3 regions of the Mesorhizobium sp. WSM4837 genome follow, and region 1 is predicted to be linked to each of the others. Evidence: riboswitches for the same ligand, from Rfam matches in the RefSeq annotation. Region 1 holds a riboswitch; each other region holds the start of a gene.

Region 1 (5,609 bases):
TTGGAGCGCGACGTCTCGATCGAAATGACGTCCGCGTCCAGTTCAGCGATCGAGTCGATGATCTCATTGAACTCCGAATAGCACATGTGGGTGTGAATTTGGGTCGCGTCCTCTACACCCGTTGAAGCGAGACGGAAGCATTCGACTGCCCAGCCGAGATAATGTTTCCAATCGGACTTCCGCAGGGGCAAGCCTTCGCGAAACGCGGCCTCATCGATCTGGATCACCCTTGCGCCAGCTCTTTCAAGGTCGGCCACTTCATCGCGGATGGCGAGTGCGATCTGGCGGCAGGCCTCGGCGCGGGGTACGTCGTCGCGAACAAAAGACCAGTTAAGAATCGTCACTGGGCCTGTGAGCATGCCCTTCACCGGCTTTTTCGTCAGCGACTGGGCAAATTGCCACCAGAGAACCGTCATCGGATTGGGCCGCGATACGTCGCCGAAGATGATGGGAGGGCGCACCAGCCGGGAGCCGTAACTTTGCACCCAGCCATGCTGGGTGAAGGCGAGGCCGGACAGCTGCTCGCCGAAATGCTGGACCATGTCGTTTCGTTCGAACTCGCCATGTACCAGCACGTCCAGCCCGATCTCCTCCTGCCAGCGGACCGCCGCCTCGGTCTCCTTCTTCAGGAAGGCCTGGTAATCGACATAGCTCAGCCGGCCCTTCGCATGAGCGGAGCGCGCCCTGCGCACCTCGGGCGTCTGCGGGAAGGACCCGATCGTCGTCGTCGGGAACGGCGGCAGGCCGAGCGTGTCAGCCTGGACTCTGGAGCGCTTGGCAAATGCGCTCTTTCGTTGCTTCATGGCGCCGTCAATGCTGATAACCCGCCCATGGACGAGCGGATCATGGACCTTTCCAGACATTGCGCGCGCCGCGGCCGCCTCGGCAGAAGCTTTCAGTGCGCCTGCTACGGCCTCCCTGCCTTCGGATAAGGCTTGGGCCAGCACAAGCAGCTCTTCACTCTTCTGGGCGGCGAATGCCAGCCACGAACTGACATCCACATCGAGCGCGGTCTCCATCCGCAGGTCCATCGGCACATGAAGCATCGAGCAGGAAGGCGCAATCTCGACGCAATCCAGCGGCCAGCCGGCAATGATCGGCTTGATGCGGTCGAGAATGGCAGCCAGGTTCGCGCGCCAGACGTTGCGGCCGTCGATCAAGCCAAGTGAGAGCACCAGATCCTTCGGTGCGAGCCGACCAACCGTCTCCAACTGCTCGGGAGCGCGCACGAGGTCGAGATGTAGGCCCGCCAGGCGCAGCGAAAGCGCGGTCGCCAGATTGTCTCCCAGCGGCCCGAAATAGGTCGCCAGCATAATTTTCAACTTGGGCGCGGCTTTCGACAGCTGGCCGTATGTGAATTCGAAGGCAGCTCGTTCGTTCGGGCTAAGGTCGAGCACAAGGGCCGGCTCATCAATCTGCACCCAGTCGGCCCCCGAGAGCTCCAGCCTCCGCAGGAGTTGCTCGTAGACGGGCAGCAGCCGCGGTAGGAGCGCTATGGGATTGAAACACTGGTCGGGAGACTTCGCCAGCTTGAGGAAGGTGACCGGTCCAAGGATGACCGGGCGTGTATGGATGCCGAGCTCCTTTGCCTCCAGAAAGTGATCGACTGGTTTCGTCGACGAGAGGGCGAATGCCTGATCGTCGCTCAGCTCCGGCACGATGTAGTGGTAGTTTGTGTCGAACCATTTGGTCATTTCCATCGCGGTTACGCGCTGGCCCTGAACTGCATGCCCGTGACTGGCGTGAACGCAACCCGCAGTATCGCCTTGCGTCCCGCGCGCCATCGCGAAATAGATGTCGAGGGGGACCTCGCCGCCCGTCCAGCCATAACGGGATGGCACGGCGCCGACCATTGCTGCGGTGTCGAGCACATGGTCATAAAGTGAGAAATCGTTCGACGGGATTTTCGACACGCCGCGGTCGTGCTGCTCGCTCCAGCTGGCGGCACGGAGTGCCTTCGCCGTCGACAGAAGGTTGGCAGCAGAAGATTTTCCGGACCAGTAGCTTTCGAGCGCGAATTTCAGTTCTCGCCGGCGACCGATACGCGGCATGCCAAGCGTTGCTATGGGAACTTGCTGGGAGACATTCATTCCATACCCCAATGGTTGCGGCGGGGACAAGGAAGGCGCTAGAAGGCCGGCATAAACGCCGAGCTGCCGCGGCCACCAGACACCCCGCCCGTGGACGTTGTTTACCGTGGCAGGTCTCCTGGCTCGCGGGTTACAGCCTCTGCCCCGTCTTCCCGGGGCAGTTCGCCCCAGTGACATTGATGGGTTTGGCTCGCCGCTTACAGTTGCGGGGGCAGCGCCGGCTTCCCTCTTAGCTCCGCTACGGCAACGCCTAGCGGAGAACCACGACACGCGGACAATCGCAGCAGTCCGCTTTGTTGTCAATGCGGTATAAAGAAATGTTTATGTCTTTATGTGAAATTGTTCGTTTGCGGCGTGTTCTCAAGTCGCAGGTCGCGGTAGAGCTGAGCCGTTTGCGCCACTCTCCGGGCTTGTGCCTCGCCGCTCGGGCAATCTGCCGGTGACACGATCCCGGCTCAAAAACGACTTCGTCAAAAACACGTTTTGGCCATCATGATCGGCGGCAGTACTGGCCGAAGTGCGACAACGTTCCTGAGCCTGCAAAATTGAAATTTGGAGAAAACCGCCATCCTTCACGGACGGGCACGCGACATTTCGATGTGTACGCGCTTGTCTGGACAGCCTCACAAAGGGCGCTGGCAGCACCTCGCTGAAACACCGCCCTACAACAATCCCGCCTGCTCAGCCTCGCGGCGCAGATTCTGCCGCGGCCTGGGGCCGATCTGCTGGATCACCAGTCCGGCCGCCAGGGAGCCAAGGTCGCCGCAGGTCTGCAGGTCGCGGCTTTGCGTGTAGCCATGCAGGAAGCCGGCGGCATAGAGATCGCCGGCACCCGTCGTGTCGACCAGTTCCTTGATGGCGGTCGCCTTGATCACCACGGTCTCGTCGCCGCGCACGATGACGGAGCCTTTTTCCGAGCGGGTCACGGCGGCGATGCGGCAATCCTTGCGGATCTGCGCCAGCGCCTCGTCGAACAACGCCGTCTGGTAGAGCGACTTGATCTCGTGGCTGTTGGCAAAGACGATATCGACCGTGCCCGAACGCATCAGGTCGAGGAATTCGTCGCGGTAGCGGTCGACGCAGAACGAATCCGATAGTGTCATTGAGACTTCGCGGCCTGCCGCGTGCGCCAGCTTCGCCGTCTGCCGGATCGCTTCCTTGGCGCGCGGCGGGTCCCACAGATAGCCTTCGAAATAGGTGACCTTGGCGCCAGACGCCTTGTCGGCCTCGACATCCTCCGGCCCGAGCTCGACGCAGGCGCCGAGATAGGTGTTCATCGAGCGCTCGCCATCGGGCGTGACGAAGATCATCGAGCGCGCCGTCGGCGGCTCGCCCTTGAGCGGCCTGGTGTCGAAGGCGACGCCCTGCGCGTGGATGTCGTGGGCGTAGATTTCGCCCAGCGCATCGTTGGAGACCTTGCCGAAGAAAGCGGCGCGGCCGCCGAAGCTGGCGACACCCGCCGCCGTGTTGCCGGCGCTGCCGCCGGAGGCTTCGATGGCCGGGCCCATGCGGCTGTAGAGCAGTTCGGCGCGCTGTGTGTCGATGAGGTTCATCGCACCCTTTATGATGCCGTTGGTCTCGAGGAATTCCTCGTCGCACTGCGCGATGATGTCGACAATGGCATTGCCGATGCAAAGCACGTCATATTTCGACATCAGTGTCTCCGCCAAAACCCGAGCCGGCTTCTCGCCACGCCGGGGCCGGCGTGTTTTTGGCGAGTGTGGAATGGGTCGCCCTATGCCCACGCATCCAATACCCGCGCATCACGCAGCTGCCGGTCCTGCCTCACGCAACAGGTCGTCAGCTCTGTCCGTCTTTTCCCAGGTGAACTCCGGCTCTTCGCGGCCGAAGTGTCCGTATGTCGCGGTCTTGCGGTAAATCGGCCGTAGGAGATCAAGCGCCTTGATGATGCCTTTCGGCCGGAGATCGAAAAGCTCAAGGACGGCGCGCTCGATTCTTTTTTCATCAATCTTTGCGGTTCCGAATGTATTGACGAGGATAGAGACCGGCGCGGCCACACCGATCGCGTAAGCAAGCTGAACCTCGCACACCTCCGCCAGTCCGCTGGCAACGACGTTTTTTGCAACGTACCGCGCCGCATAGGCGGCCGACCGATCAACCTTGGACGGGTCCTTGCCCGAAAAGGCACCGCCGCCGTGACGCCCCATACCGCCGTAGGAATCGACGATGATCTTGCGGCCCGTAAGCCCGCAATCGCCCCGCGGCCCACCGACCACGAACCGGCCTGTTGGATTGACCAGGAACCTTATCCCGGTCGTATCCAAGTCGTGGGGCAAGACCGGCCTTATGATCTCCTCAATGACGCCTTCGCGGACCGTGGCTTGTGAGACCTCTTCGTCGTGCTGCGTCGACAGGACTATGGTATCAAGCGCTACCGGGCGCAAACCCTCATAACGGACGGACACTTGAGATTTAACGTCCGGGCGAAGCCAGCCAAGGCGGCCGGTTTGGCGCACCTCCGCCTGTTTTTTTGTCAATTCGTGAGCGAGTTGGATTGGCAACGGCATCAATGTTTCGGTCTCGTTGCACGCGTACCCGAACATGAGGCCCTGATCCCCGGCTCCCTGATCGAGATCCTGCCCTCGTCCCTCGTCGACGCCCTGGCTGATGTCAGGCGACTGCTCGGTCAAGGCCAAGATCAGGGCGCAACGCCGGCCGTCAAAGCCGATCGCATCGTCGTCATATCCAATGTCCAAAATGATATCGCGGGCAACTTGGCTGTAGTCGATATGCGCGTGACTGGTGATCTCGCCAGCCAGAACGACCATCCCTGACTTCACCAACGCTTCACAAGCGACACGAGCCTTGGGATCCTTGCGAAGGATCGCATCGAGCACGCCATCTGAGATATTGTCGGCCATCTTGTCGGGATGTCCGGCGCCGACGGATTCGGAAGAAAACACGAATTTTCTAGTCATGGGATTTCCTCGCTTCAAACGTTGGAAATAGATGTGACAGTTGATCAGGCCGTCTTACCTGTCGGAGATGCCAGGCACGTCGAACGCAGCGCAGAAGTCGGCAACGTCTCTGCGCACGCGGGCATGGACGTCCGAATCATCGGGCTGGCGGCAAACCAGGTCGATGAAAGCGGCAATCTGCAGCATTTCCGCCTCGCGCATGCCCACAGACGTCACTGCTGGCGTGCCTAACCGAATGCCGCTGGTGAGCGCGGGATGGCGCCGGTCCCCCGGCACCATGTTGAAATTCGTAATGATACCTGCTTGCGACAGACGCTCGGCATAGGCTTTCCCAGACAGCGGCCGGTCCCTAAGATCAAGGATCAGCATGTGATTGTCAGTGCCCCCCGTGACGAGTTCATAACCTCGCTCCAGAAGGGCCTGGGCCAGAGCCTTGGCGTTGTTGACGATCTGCTGACCGTACACACGGAAGGATGCATTCCCTGCTTCGTGCAGAGCGACAGCTAGCGCGGCAATCGTATTCATGTGCGGTCCGCCCTGGAGGAGAGGGAACACGGCACGGTCTATGCGTTTGGCCAGA
Region 2 (5,609 bases), on a different contig from region 1:
GTTCGATGAGGCCGACGGCCTGTTCTTCGCCGGCGACGCCATCTACGACGCCATGCTGATCGACGACCTGCCGGACTCCGACCGATCAGCCTATCGCCGAACAATGCAGCGGCTGCTCGATCTGCCTGTCAGCATCGGCCATGGCGGCCATGGACCAAGCTTCGACGGCAACCGGATGCGCGAGATCGCCACCGGTTATCTCAGGCGAACAGACGGCGCATAAGCCAAGAATCTGGTTGCCCGCCAGAATATCTTTGACAACATTGGTGAAGGCCGACAGGCGGCCTGATGCAAACGGATTGTCTCGATGATCACCCGCGGCTTCTCTTCAGGACGAAAGCCCCCGACGGATGCGGATGCGCGTATCCCGCCGGGGCAGTATCTCGAGCAAGGGTTTCCGGTGCTGTCGGCCGGGCCGACGCCGCGTGTGCGTACCGAGGACTGGTCGTTCACGCTCAAGCACGGACCGCGGCCGATCAAGACGTGGAACTGGACAGAGTTCAACGCGCTGCCTTTGACCAAGATGACGCGCGACATCCATTGCGTCACCGCGTGGACCAAGTTCGACACGGCGTGGCAGGGTGTGCTGGTCGACGATATTCTGGCGGATGCCGGCATCGAGCCACCGACGGCCTTCACGCTGGCGCTGTCCTTCGACGGCTATACAACCAACGTGCCGACGCAGGATCTCACTGCCGGCAAGGCGATGGTGGCGTTGCTTTACGAAGGCAGGCCGATCACGCCGGACCACGGCGGCCCGGCGCGGCTGCTGGTTCCGCATCTCTATTTCTGGAAGTCGGCCAAATGGCTGAATGGGCTGCAGTTCACCGAGCGTGACGAGCCCGGCTTCTGGGAGCTGCGCGGCTATCACATCTATGGCGACCCGTGGCGCGAGCAGCGCTATACGGGCGATCCATGAGCGACGGGCCGGCGGCGCAGTCGCCCTGGCAGACGGTGACCATCGCCCGCATCGAAAAGCGCACGCCGCGCGTCACCAGCTTTTTCCTCCAGCCGTCGCGGCCCTTCGCCTATCGTGCCGGGCAGCACGTCGATGTCAGGCTGACGGCGCCGGACGGCTATCAGGCGCGCCGCTCCTACTCCATCGCCTCGGCGCCGGAAGCCGGCGAGACGATCGAACTGGCGATCGAAAGGCTCGATGATGGCGAGGTCTCCCCCTTCTTCCACGATATCGCGGCGGTCGGCGACGAGGTCGAGTTGCGCGGACCGCTCGGCGGCCACTTCGTCTGGTCCGACAGCGACGGCGGCCCGCTTCTGCTGGTCGGCGGCGGGTCCGGCATGGTGCCGCTGATGGCGATGATCCGCCATCGTGCCGCACGCAAATCGGTGGTGCCCGCGGCGTTGGTGTTTTCTTCAAGGGTTTGGGACGAGGTGATCTTTCGCGATGAGCTGATCGATTTCCACGATCGCCGGGACGGCTTCGATCTGGTGCTGACGCTGACCCGCGAGCCCGCCCGGCGCCCGGCGGACTATTCACGGCGGATCGACGTTGCGATGATGGAGCAATCGATGGTGCGGCTGCCCGCACCGCCAAGGTTCGCCTTTGTCTGCGGCTCGAATGCCTTCGTGTCGGCCGCCGCCCAGGCGCTGATCGATGCCGGCGTTCCGGCAAGCCTCATCCGCACCGAGCGCTACGGGGTTTAAGCTCCCCGGTCAGGCGTCGATCTCGAGCGCCGTCAGCGGCTTCGAACAGCAGGCCAGGATGAAGCCGTCGTCGATCTCGTGATCGAGGATGCCGCCATTGTGGCTCATCTCGACTGTGCCCGAGACCTTTTTCACCTTGCAGGTTCCGCACAGGCCGAACTCGCAGGCTGCGGGAATTCGTACGCCCGAAGCGCGCGCCGTCTGCAGCACGGTCTGGCCGGCAACGCAGTCGGCATCGATATCCGAAAGCGAAAAGCGGATCGGCGTTGCGGCCTCGGCAGGTACCTCGACCCCACCCTTTGCCGGCCCACCCTCTGGCGGCGAACCGAACGGGGCCGGTATTTCCTCCACCGCCGGGGCCGCAAAGCTCTCCTGATGGTAGTTGGCCATGTCGAAGCCGGCCGCCTCCAGCATCTGCCGCACGGCGCGCATGAACGGGTCGGGGCCGCAGCAGAAAATTTCGCGCTCGCGAAAATCGGGCGCCAGCAGCGGCAGCCTTATCGCGTCGATCCGGCCCATATGGCCGAACCAGCCCTCACGGCTGGACCGCTCCTCGATCATGAAGCCGAGCGTCAGGCCCGGCATGCGGCTGCCGAGCAGCTCGAGTTCCTTGCGGAAGATGATCTCCTCGGGCTTTCGCGCGCAGTTGACGAAGCCGACATCGGTCCATGGCGCGCAGTCGTTCAGCCAGCGCAGCATCGACATCATCGGCGTCACGCCGGAGCCGGCCGAAATGAACAGATACTTGGCCGCGGGATGGCTGTGCAGCGAAAAGTCGCCCGCCGGCCCATAGGCCTTCACGTGAACGCCGGGCTTCAGATTGTCGAACATCCAGCGGGTGCCGAGGCTGCCGGCCTGCGCTTTCACCGTCACCGCGATCGAGAACGGCCGCGACGGCGAGGACGACAGCGTATAGGTCCGCATCAGCGGGCCCTCGGTGGTCGGCAGTTCCAGCGTCACGAACTGCCCCGGTCTGTAGCGGAACCAGGTCTGGTTGTCAGAGCGGAAGGTGAAGGTCTTCACGTCAGGCGCCTCGTCGCTGACGCCGATGACTTCCAGCACCTGGAGCCTGTCGTTCCAGGGCGCCATCTCGTCGAGATGGCGGTAGAGGCCAAGGTCCGTCATCGCATTCATCCCCTTGACCCCGTTCAGGCGACGCTGCGCAGCGCCGGCCGCCCGGCCTCGGCAAGGCGCGGCCCGATGAAGGAGGCGTACCATTCGACGAACTGGATGACGCCGCCCTCATGCAGTTCCGAATAGGGGCCGGGCTCATAGGCCGGCGACAGGATGCCGAAGGCGTTTTCCTCGACGATGCGACGGTCCTGATCGTTGGTCTCGGTCCAGACATGGGTGAGTTCGGCGAGGTCGTAATCGACGCCTTCGACCGCGTCCTTATGGACAAGCCATTTGGTGGTGACGGCCGTTTCCGTGGCACTGATCGGCAGCACGCGGAAGGTGACGGCATGATCGCCGAGGATATGGTTCCAGGTCGTCGGATAGTGATAGAGCAGCAGCGAGCCGATACGGTCGGTCGAAACGCTGTCGGAAAGGTTCTTCTTCACCGCGCGTCTTCCCGTCATCGTGTAGCTGACGGCGTCGCGCAGCAGCGGCGCGCGGGTGGCGCGATACTGCCCGGCCGGATCGATGCGGAACTTGCTCGGCAGGCCTGCCGCCTCGCATTTCGCCCAGTGCGCGAGCATCTCCGGATCGCTGTCGGCGCCCTGCACCCCGGTCACCGTCGGCGCTTCCGGGAATGTCTTGCAGAGTTCCGGATGGTTGCCGGCGCAATGATAGCACTCGCGGTTGTTCTCCCAGACGAGCTTCCAGTTGCCCTTCTCGACGATGGTCGATTCGAAGGCGACTTTTGCCTCGCGCAGCCGGTGCGGCAGGAGGTAAGGCTCGATCATGGCTCGCATCGGCGCGAAGTCGACCGGCTCGTTGGCCAGGCAGATGAAGATGTAGCCGCCAACGCTTTCGCAAGCCACCGGCTTCAGGCTGAACTGGCTCTTGTCGAAGCCGTCTGCCATCTGGCGAGCAAACAACAGCCGGCCGTCCAACTCGTAGGTCCACTGGTGATAGGGGCAGACCAGCTTCGCCGCAGTGCCCTTGTCGGCATTGCAGACACGGCTGCCGCGATGCCGGCAGGAATTGTGGAAGGCATTGATCTTGCCTTGCTGGTCGCGGACCAGCACGACCGGATAGTCGCCAATCTGGGCGGTGATATAGCTGCCAGCTTTCGGCAACTCGCAATCGTGGCCGATGAACAGCCAGTCGCGATACCAGATCAGCTCCATGTCGAGCTTGAAGAAATCTGGATCGGTGTAGAAGGGCTGCTCGAGCGAATAGCCTTGCCTGCGGCCGTGCAAGAGCCTCAGCATGTCGTTGCGCGCGTCCATGTCCTGTCCTCGTGTAAGGACTGAACTGGTGGTGATGGAGGGAGGATCGGCCGCAGACCGGCGACAGGGCCGACATGCATCATCCACCTCTTGACCGCCCACCGCGATCAGTCGAGTCTAAAAATCTCGGGCTGGTTTCCGGGCTCTGGAGTGTCCTTGCGGACTCATCGCGACACCTTCCCAGGCTTGTGGCCCAGTGGTCTCCCGTTGCGACTTGAACTCCACCACCGTTGCGGGGGCAGCACCGGGTTCTGACCGGCTTCCCAATTCTCCGCTTCGTCGTCACCAAGCGGCACCTGAGATGGCGTGATCTAATCATGCCGGCCGGCTGACTGTCGGCATGAAAGCGACATCGTATCCATGCGGCGCGACACCGCCGGCGAAACCTGCAGGTTTATATCTGCAGGGCTGAAACCCCACTTTTCGGCGGCCACTGTCGGCTGCTGTGACATCGAATCTGACCCGCGGCGGAGGTCAGGAAAGTTAACAGTTTACCAAAGTGACTATTAGCCGCTTCTAAAATCGAACCGAACGGTTCGTTTCTGTTGACAGCGTGCAGCACCCTGTGAACGCAGATCCGCCAATCCGTCAAATCATGAATGGCTAATTTTGAATAAGGTATTGAAAACAAACCATAAAACCATGGTAGCAGATGCCTCTGGTACAATTTCAAGGTGTAGATTCTTGGTCCACACGGAACAACTTCGTGATTGGAATCCGCCGAATGGCCTTCCCACATCGGGGCTGTCCGAATGACGCGCATCCTCCCAAGACACGCCGCTAGGCGGACGGAAGACTAAGATACTGGAGTACTAAAATGAAAAAGATCGCTCTTGCTGCCGTCGCCGCTCTGGCCATCACCGGCAGCGCCTTTGCCGGCAGCGACCATTATGGGTCCAACGCCGCCAACCAGCCGACTGCTGCGATCGACAGCTCGTATACGGCCTCTGTCCAGACGCCGGCTCACGCTGAAAAGCAGCCCGTTGGCCCGGGCGCCGACCGCAACCTTTTCGGCAACAATTAACAGCTGGTCCCAAACAGCAAAGTGGCGGTCCGCCGCTCGGGATCTGAGGAACTCAGGAGTATTTGAAATGAAGAAGCTCATTCTTGCCACCGCCGCCATTGTGGCCATCTCCGGCGGCGCTTTTGCCGGCAGCGACAACTTTGGATCGAACGGTGCCAACCAACCGGCCGCCGCGGTCGACAGCAACTCGTACACGGCTTCGATTCGGAATTCGGCTTCGGCGCAGAATCCGGTTCCGGCTCACGAGAAACCCGTCAACGGCAGCGACCGTAACCTGTTCGGCAACAACTAACAGTTCGTTCCAACAGCGGCGGCGGCATTTGCCCGCCGCGCTGGTGGAACCAAGAAAATCCAGGAGTTTTGAAAATGAAGAAGATCGTTGTTACCGCCGCCGCGCTTTTGATTGCTGCCGGCAGCGCTTTTGCCGGTAGCGACAACTTTGGCGGAACCGACATCAACAAGCAGGCGACCATCAACGTCGACAACACGCAGACGTCTTCGGTACGCAATACCGGCTCGCCGGTCTA
Region 3 (5,609 bases), on a different contig from region 1:
CGCTTCGTCGGGCGCGTCGGTTCCGGCGACGCCGGCCTCGTAGGCGAGCCCGGTCTTTTTAGCGGTTTCGACAATCAGCCTCGCCAGGCGGTCGCGGCGGCGGCGGTCGAGCCCGTCGGCCTGGGCATATTCGTCGACCAGCCGCTCGAGCTGCTGCTGGTTCTCGTCCAGACCGGCGCCGGTCAAAGGCGGCGGCAGATGGCCGAGGGTGACGGCGGCAATGCGCCGCTTGGCCTGCGCTGCCTCTCCCGGGTTGGAGACGATGAAGGGATAGACGACGGGCAGGGGCCCGGTGACGATCTCGGGAAAACAGGATTCGCTAAGCGCCACTGTCTTGCCGGGCAGCCATTCCAGCGTGCCATGGGCGCCGACATGGACGAGGGCATGGACATCGAGCGCCTTGCGCAGCCACAGGCCAAAGGCGATCAGCGCATGGCGCGGCGGCAGCGTCGGGTCGTGGTAGTCGGCGCGGCGGTTCGTGGAACGCCCGCGGTCGGGGGCGAGTGCTACGGTGATGTTGCCGAAGGTCGCGGCGCGGAAGGGGAAATTTGCGGTGGTAGGCGCTTGAACACCCCCCTTTGTCCTGCCGGACATCTCCCCCTCAAGGGGAGAGATTGCGCTGTCGTCGCTGCTTTCGCCAATTACCGAGGATGTTAAGAAAGAGCCGTCGGCGGAACTGCCGATCTCCCCCCTTGAGGGGGAGATGTCCGGCAGGACAGAGGGGGGCGCCTCGCACCAACCTGTCTCATCTGCCGCATTCCCCCACGCGGCCTCTACCGCAGCGATGGCCGCCGGCGGCAATTCCTTCGACAAGGTCAGATAATCCTCCAACCTCAACCCTCCACCACCACGCTCCAGCATCTCCAGCAATGCACGCGGCGTTTGCGGAATCCCTTCAACGACATAGCCCTGTTCGCTCAGGTCGTGCAGCATCGCCAGCACGCTGGACGGCACGTCGAGGCCGACGGCGTAGCCGGTGCGGCCGGGGGCGCTCGGATAGTCGGGGATCAGGATGGCGAGCTTGCGCTTTTCGCGCGGCGTGCGCTGCAGGCGCACGAACGCCTCGACACGGTTCGCCACCTGGGCGACGCGGTCCGGCTCCGGCCGGTTTGCGAAGGCGCGGAAAGCCAATGCGGGATCGACCTCGCTTTCGCCCTTGAAGGAAACGGCGCCGGCGAGAATGCGGCCGTCGAGTTCCGGCAGGACGATATGCATGGCGAGGTCGGCGGGCGCCAGGCCGCGCTGATTGTCTTGCCAGATATCGCGGCGTGTCGTCGCGACGATGACCTGGAAGACAGGAACGCCGGCGCGGTCGAACGGGGTTTCGACGCCGGGCTCAGCACACGAGGCGAACGCGGTCGCGGTGATGATGGCGGCAGGGTGTAGCGTGGCAAGCGCGATTTCGACAAAGGCGAGCGAGGCCGGGTCCTTGAGGCTGGAGACGAAGATCGGCACGGGGGCCATGCCGCGCTGCCGCAGCGCTTCAAACAATGCGTCGATCGGCGCGACGTCGGCGGCGAGCAGCATCGAGCGGTAGAAGAGAATGGGCACGACGTCCCCCAGTCCCGGTTGATAGTAGCCGGCTTTTGGCACGCTGACAGGTTCAGCGACCGCCACATCTGATCCGGCGAGACTTGCCAGCCTCTGCACCAGCGCCGTCATATTCTCCGGGCCGCCTTCGCGAAAATAGCCGAGCAGGCCGTCGAGCTCCTGGCGCGGCAGCGTCGAGCCTTCGATCAGACGCAAATCCTCGTCGCGGCATTCGCCGGGCAGCAGCGCCAGTTTTATGCCGTGCGCGCGGGCGGTCGAGGCGAGCTGATCGCAGCCGTAGCGCCACCAGTCGTAACCGCCGAGGATGCGAACCAGAACAACCCTGGCGTGCCGGGCGACGCTGTCGATCCACAGATCGACAGACATCGGATGGCGCAGATCGCGCAAGGCGGCCAACCGCATCGACGGCAGGCGATCCGCGTCCGCCTGCCACGCCGCCGCCAGCCCGGCCAGATCGCTGTCGGTGAAGGACAGCGCCACGACATCCGCAGGCGTCTGCCTGAGATCGACAGGCTCGGCAAGATCGTCGAGCGAGGCGGATGTGGTGGTGAGGATGTGCATCGCGGCTCGTGCCTGAGGTCAGCCGGCGAGGATACGCTCGATCGCCGGGCGGTTCAGCCCTTTCAGGCCGATGACGACGAGGCGGGAGCGGCGATCGTCGGCGGCGGTCCAGGCGCGGTCGTAATAGTGGTTGACGCGCGGGCCGACTGCCTGCAGCAACAGCCGCATCGGCTTGCCGCCGACCTCGACGAAGCCTTTTACGCGCAGCACGTTTTCTTCTTCCGCCGCCGTGGCGACACGCAAAGCCAGCTCTTCGGGATTGGCAATCGGCGGAATGTCGATGACGAACGAGTCGAAATCGTCATGCTCGTGATCGAGCTCGTCATCGTGGTGGGTCTTGCGGTTCTCGATGTCGTCCTCTACGGCAAGGCAGAGGCCGAGCAGCACGGAGGGATCGACCTTGCCCTGCGAGGCCGGCACGATCTTCACCGCGCGGGCGGCGTGCTTGCCGATGACGGCATTGGCGCGGGCCGAGCCGGCGGCGTCCATCAGGTCGCTCTTCGACAATATGATCAGGTCGGCGCAGGCGAGCTGGTCCTCGAACACCTCCTCGACCGGATCGTCGTGGTCGAGCGTCTCGTCCTGCGCGCGCTGCGCCTGCAGGGCGTCCATGTCGTTGGCAACGCGGCCTTCGGCCAGCGCCGGTCCGTCGACCACGGCAATGACGCCGTCGACCGTCACCCGGCTCTTCACCGTCGGCCACTGGAAGGCCTGGACCAGCGGCTTGGGCAGGGCCAGCCCGGAGGTTTCGATCAGGATATGGTCGACCCTGGGCGTCAGCGACAGGATCTGGTCGAGCGCCGGGACGAAATCGTCGGCGACGGTGCAGCAGATGCAGCCATTGGCCAGCTCGACGATGTTTTCCTCAGGGCAGGTGTCGATGCCGCATCCCTTAAGAATCTCGCCGTCGATGCCGATGTCGCCGAACTCGTTGACGATGATGGCCAGCCGCTTGCCGCCGGCGTTTTCGAGCAGATGGCGGATCAGCGTCGTCTTGCCGGCTCCGAGGAAGCCGGTGACGACGGTGCAGGGCACGCGCGAGACGGAAGTGGTCATATCTGGTCCTTCAAAAGGTCGAGGGGAGGGATGCGGGCAACGAGGCCGCGCTTCAGGCAATCGGGGCGGCCGCGCCATGGCATGAGGCCGTCGGTCGAGGTGGCGAAGAGTCTTGCGCCGGTGATGAGATCGGCGCCGCTGGTCGCGGTCAAGTCGCCGAAGACATAGCTCCAGCAGCCGTCGCGCAGGATAGCGGCGCTGAGGCGGCGCTTGCAGTTGCCGAGGCATTCGACGCTGCGGATACGGATGTTTTCGCCCGAGGCGGCGCGGCGCGTATCTTCGGCCAACAATTCGCCGGCGCGGGGATGGCCGTCGGAGCCGGTCTCGTCACGGCAGGAGGCGCAGACGATCACGGTGACGTCGGCCAGAGCATCATCATCGCCGGACAATACGCCCGCTGTCTCAGCCGAAAAACTGCTGTCGCGTTCCAAATCAGGCTCCTTGCCCGGAAAACCCGCCAGGCGATCGGATTCTTATGTCCTAGACGGCAGGTCTCCTGGCTCGCGGGTCATCGCCTTGGTGCCGCCTTCCCGGGATTTTCCCAGTGGTTATCGGCCTTGGCTCGTCGCTTACAGTTGCGGGGACAGCCGCGGATTTGAAATCGGATTTCGCACCGCATTCCCTCTTGGCTCCTCCCTTTGCCGAGAGGAGACCGTCTGAACCGGATTTAGGCTTGTGGAGGCAGTCGTGTCAACGCATGCTTCCGACACGGCGATGGAAACGCTTCAGAGCAATTTTGGATGTCGGCGCTGCCCCTCATTGCCCTGCCGGGCATTTCTCCCCGTATAGTGACGGGGAGAAAGAACTGGCCGCAACGGCGGCGCCCCCTCCTGCAACGCTGGCGATTGGCGAAACCATCGATGACAGCGTCCCTCTCCCCGTCTCTATACGGGGAGAGGATGCCGGCAGGCAGGTGAGGGGCGGCGCCGACATCGGCAATCCCTTACGAAACCGCGACATCCGCCAGCGCATGGCCCAGATCCCCCGCAGGCGTCACCTCGATGCGTTCGAGCCCGAGCCAGCCCTGCATCAGCTGCAATTCCTCAAAAAGTTCGGCGGCGGTTTGCGGCGGCGCGCCGGGTTCGGCATAGGCGGCATGGACGCGCAGCACGCCGGCCGGGCGGTCGGCCTTAAGGTCGATGCGCGCCACGATCCTTTCGCCGAGCAGGAACGGCAGCACATAATAGCCGTATTGGCGCTTTTCGGCAGGGGTGTAGATCTCGATGCGATAGTGGAAGTCGAACAGTCTTTCCGTACGCGTCCGTTCGAAGACAACCGGATCGAAGGGAGCGAGCAAGGCGCGCGCCTCGATCTTGCGCGGAAAACGAGCGTCCTTGTGAAGATAAGCGGGCTTGCTCCAGCCTTCGACGGTCACCGGCAAGAGGTCGCCGGCGTCGACCAGTTCCTCGATGCGGCCTTTGATGTCAGCGGGAGAGAGGCGAAAATAGTCGCGCAGGTCGCCTGCTGTCGCGACGCCGTGGGCGCGGGCGGAGATGCGCAGCAATTCGCGGTGCGCATCCTCAGGCGAGGGCACCGGCAGGGCAAGTATTTCCGGCGGCAGCACGCGCTGCGGCAGATCATAAAGCCGCTCGAAGCCGCGACGTGACGCCGTGGTGATGCGGCCGGCCCAGAACAGCCATTCGAAAGCGTGCTTGGCGTCGCTCCAGCCCCACCAGCCGCCGGAGCCTTTCTGGCCTTCCAGGGCGGAAGCGGCGATCGGGCCGCGTTCGACGACCTCGCGATAAATGTCTTCAATGTAGGCGGCGCGCTCGCGGCCCCACTTGGCCAGCCCGTTATACATTTCCTCGCCACGTTCGGCCCGTTCCATGCGCCAGCGCATCAGCGGATAGGTCTCGACCGGCAGAAAGGAGGCTTCGTGCGCCCAATATTCGAAGACTTTGCGCTTGCGCGTCACGGCGGCGTTGTCGAGCAGGGCGAGCGGGTAGGGGCCAAGCCGCGAATAGAGCGGCATATAATGGGCACGCACCACCGCGCTGACGGAATCGATCTGCAGCAGACCGGTCCGGCCAAGCACACGGGCCAGATGGCGGCGATCGGGCGTGCCGTTAGGGCGAGGATCGGCAAACCCCTGTGCGGCAAGCGCGATGCGCCGGGCCATGGCGAGCGAGATTTTTTCCTTCATGCAGACGGCACTCTGTCGGCGTTCGACCAAAGGTGGGAGAGGTGATTCCGCCATGCTAGCAGGGTTTTGGCGGTATCCATGTCAGGAGAGAAAAGTGGAGTAAAAACAGAAGGAAATCAAACAGGAGCGGATCGGACCAGTTTATCCGGATATGCCGTCGAGCACCGTGTTTTGAACAAGGTTTGACTTGCTTCGCCGAAAGCCCTGCGCTAACCCTCGCCGCGTTGCAGCATAGAGCCCCTAAAACGGTTCAGTGGTTAAACTGTCACGCTTCCGCAAGTGGGTCCGGTGCTGTAAT

The links. Region 1 has a riboswitch for cobalamin ahead of metE (5-methyltetrahydropteroyltriglutamate--homocysteine S-methyltransferase). Riboswitches for the same ligand answer to the same signal wherever they lie in the genome.
Region 2: another riboswitch for cobalamin. It lies ahead of AC0L3D_RS03270 (aromatic ring-hydroxylating oxygenase subunit alpha); the one in region 1 lies ahead of metE (5-methyltetrahydropteroyltriglutamate--homocysteine S-methyltransferase).
Region 3: another riboswitch for cobalamin. It lies ahead of AC0L3D_RS14990 (DUF1636 family protein); the one in region 1 lies ahead of metE (5-methyltetrahydropteroyltriglutamate--homocysteine S-methyltransferase).

What each region holds. Positions count from the first base shown of each region.
Region 1 is NZ_JBVVQE010000052.1:26,352-31,960, forward strand. It holds gene metE (5-methyltetrahydropteroyltriglutamate--homocysteine S-methyltransferase) at 1-2,066, opposite strand, end outside; cobalamin riboswitch at 2,182-2,371, opposite strand; gene AC0L3D_RS25560 (adenosine kinase) at 2,753-3,745, opposite strand; gene metK (methionine adenosyltransferase) at 3,854-5,029, opposite strand; gene AC0L3D_RS25570 (serine hydroxymethyltransferase) at 5,084-5,609, opposite strand, start outside.
Region 2 is NZ_JBVVQE010000004.1:278-5,886, reverse strand. It holds gene AC0L3D_RS03290 (MBL fold metallo-hydrolase) at 1-223, shown strand, start outside; gene AC0L3D_RS03285 (molybdopterin-dependent oxidoreductase) at 308-919, shown strand; gene AC0L3D_RS03280 (FAD-binding oxidoreductase) at 916-1,662, shown strand; gene AC0L3D_RS03275 (FAD-binding oxidoreductase) at 1,672-2,787, opposite strand; gene AC0L3D_RS03270 (aromatic ring-hydroxylating oxygenase subunit alpha) at 2,811-4,058, opposite strand; cobalamin riboswitch at 4,171-4,373, opposite strand; gene AC0L3D_RS03265 (DUF680 domain-containing protein) at 4,876-5,082, shown strand; gene AC0L3D_RS03260 (DUF680 domain-containing protein) at 5,150-5,374, shown strand; gene AC0L3D_RS03255 (DUF680 domain-containing protein) at 5,449-5,609, shown strand, end outside.
Region 3 is NZ_JBVVQE010000021.1:96,949-102,557, reverse strand. It holds gene AC0L3D_RS15000 (cobaltochelatase subunit CobN) at 1-2,112, opposite strand, end outside; gene cobW (cobalamin biosynthesis protein CobW) at 2,131-3,168, opposite strand; gene AC0L3D_RS14990 (DUF1636 family protein) at 3,165-3,599, opposite strand; cobalamin riboswitch at 3,638-3,840, opposite strand; gene AC0L3D_RS14985 (winged helix-turn-helix domain-containing protein) at 4,112-5,311, opposite strand.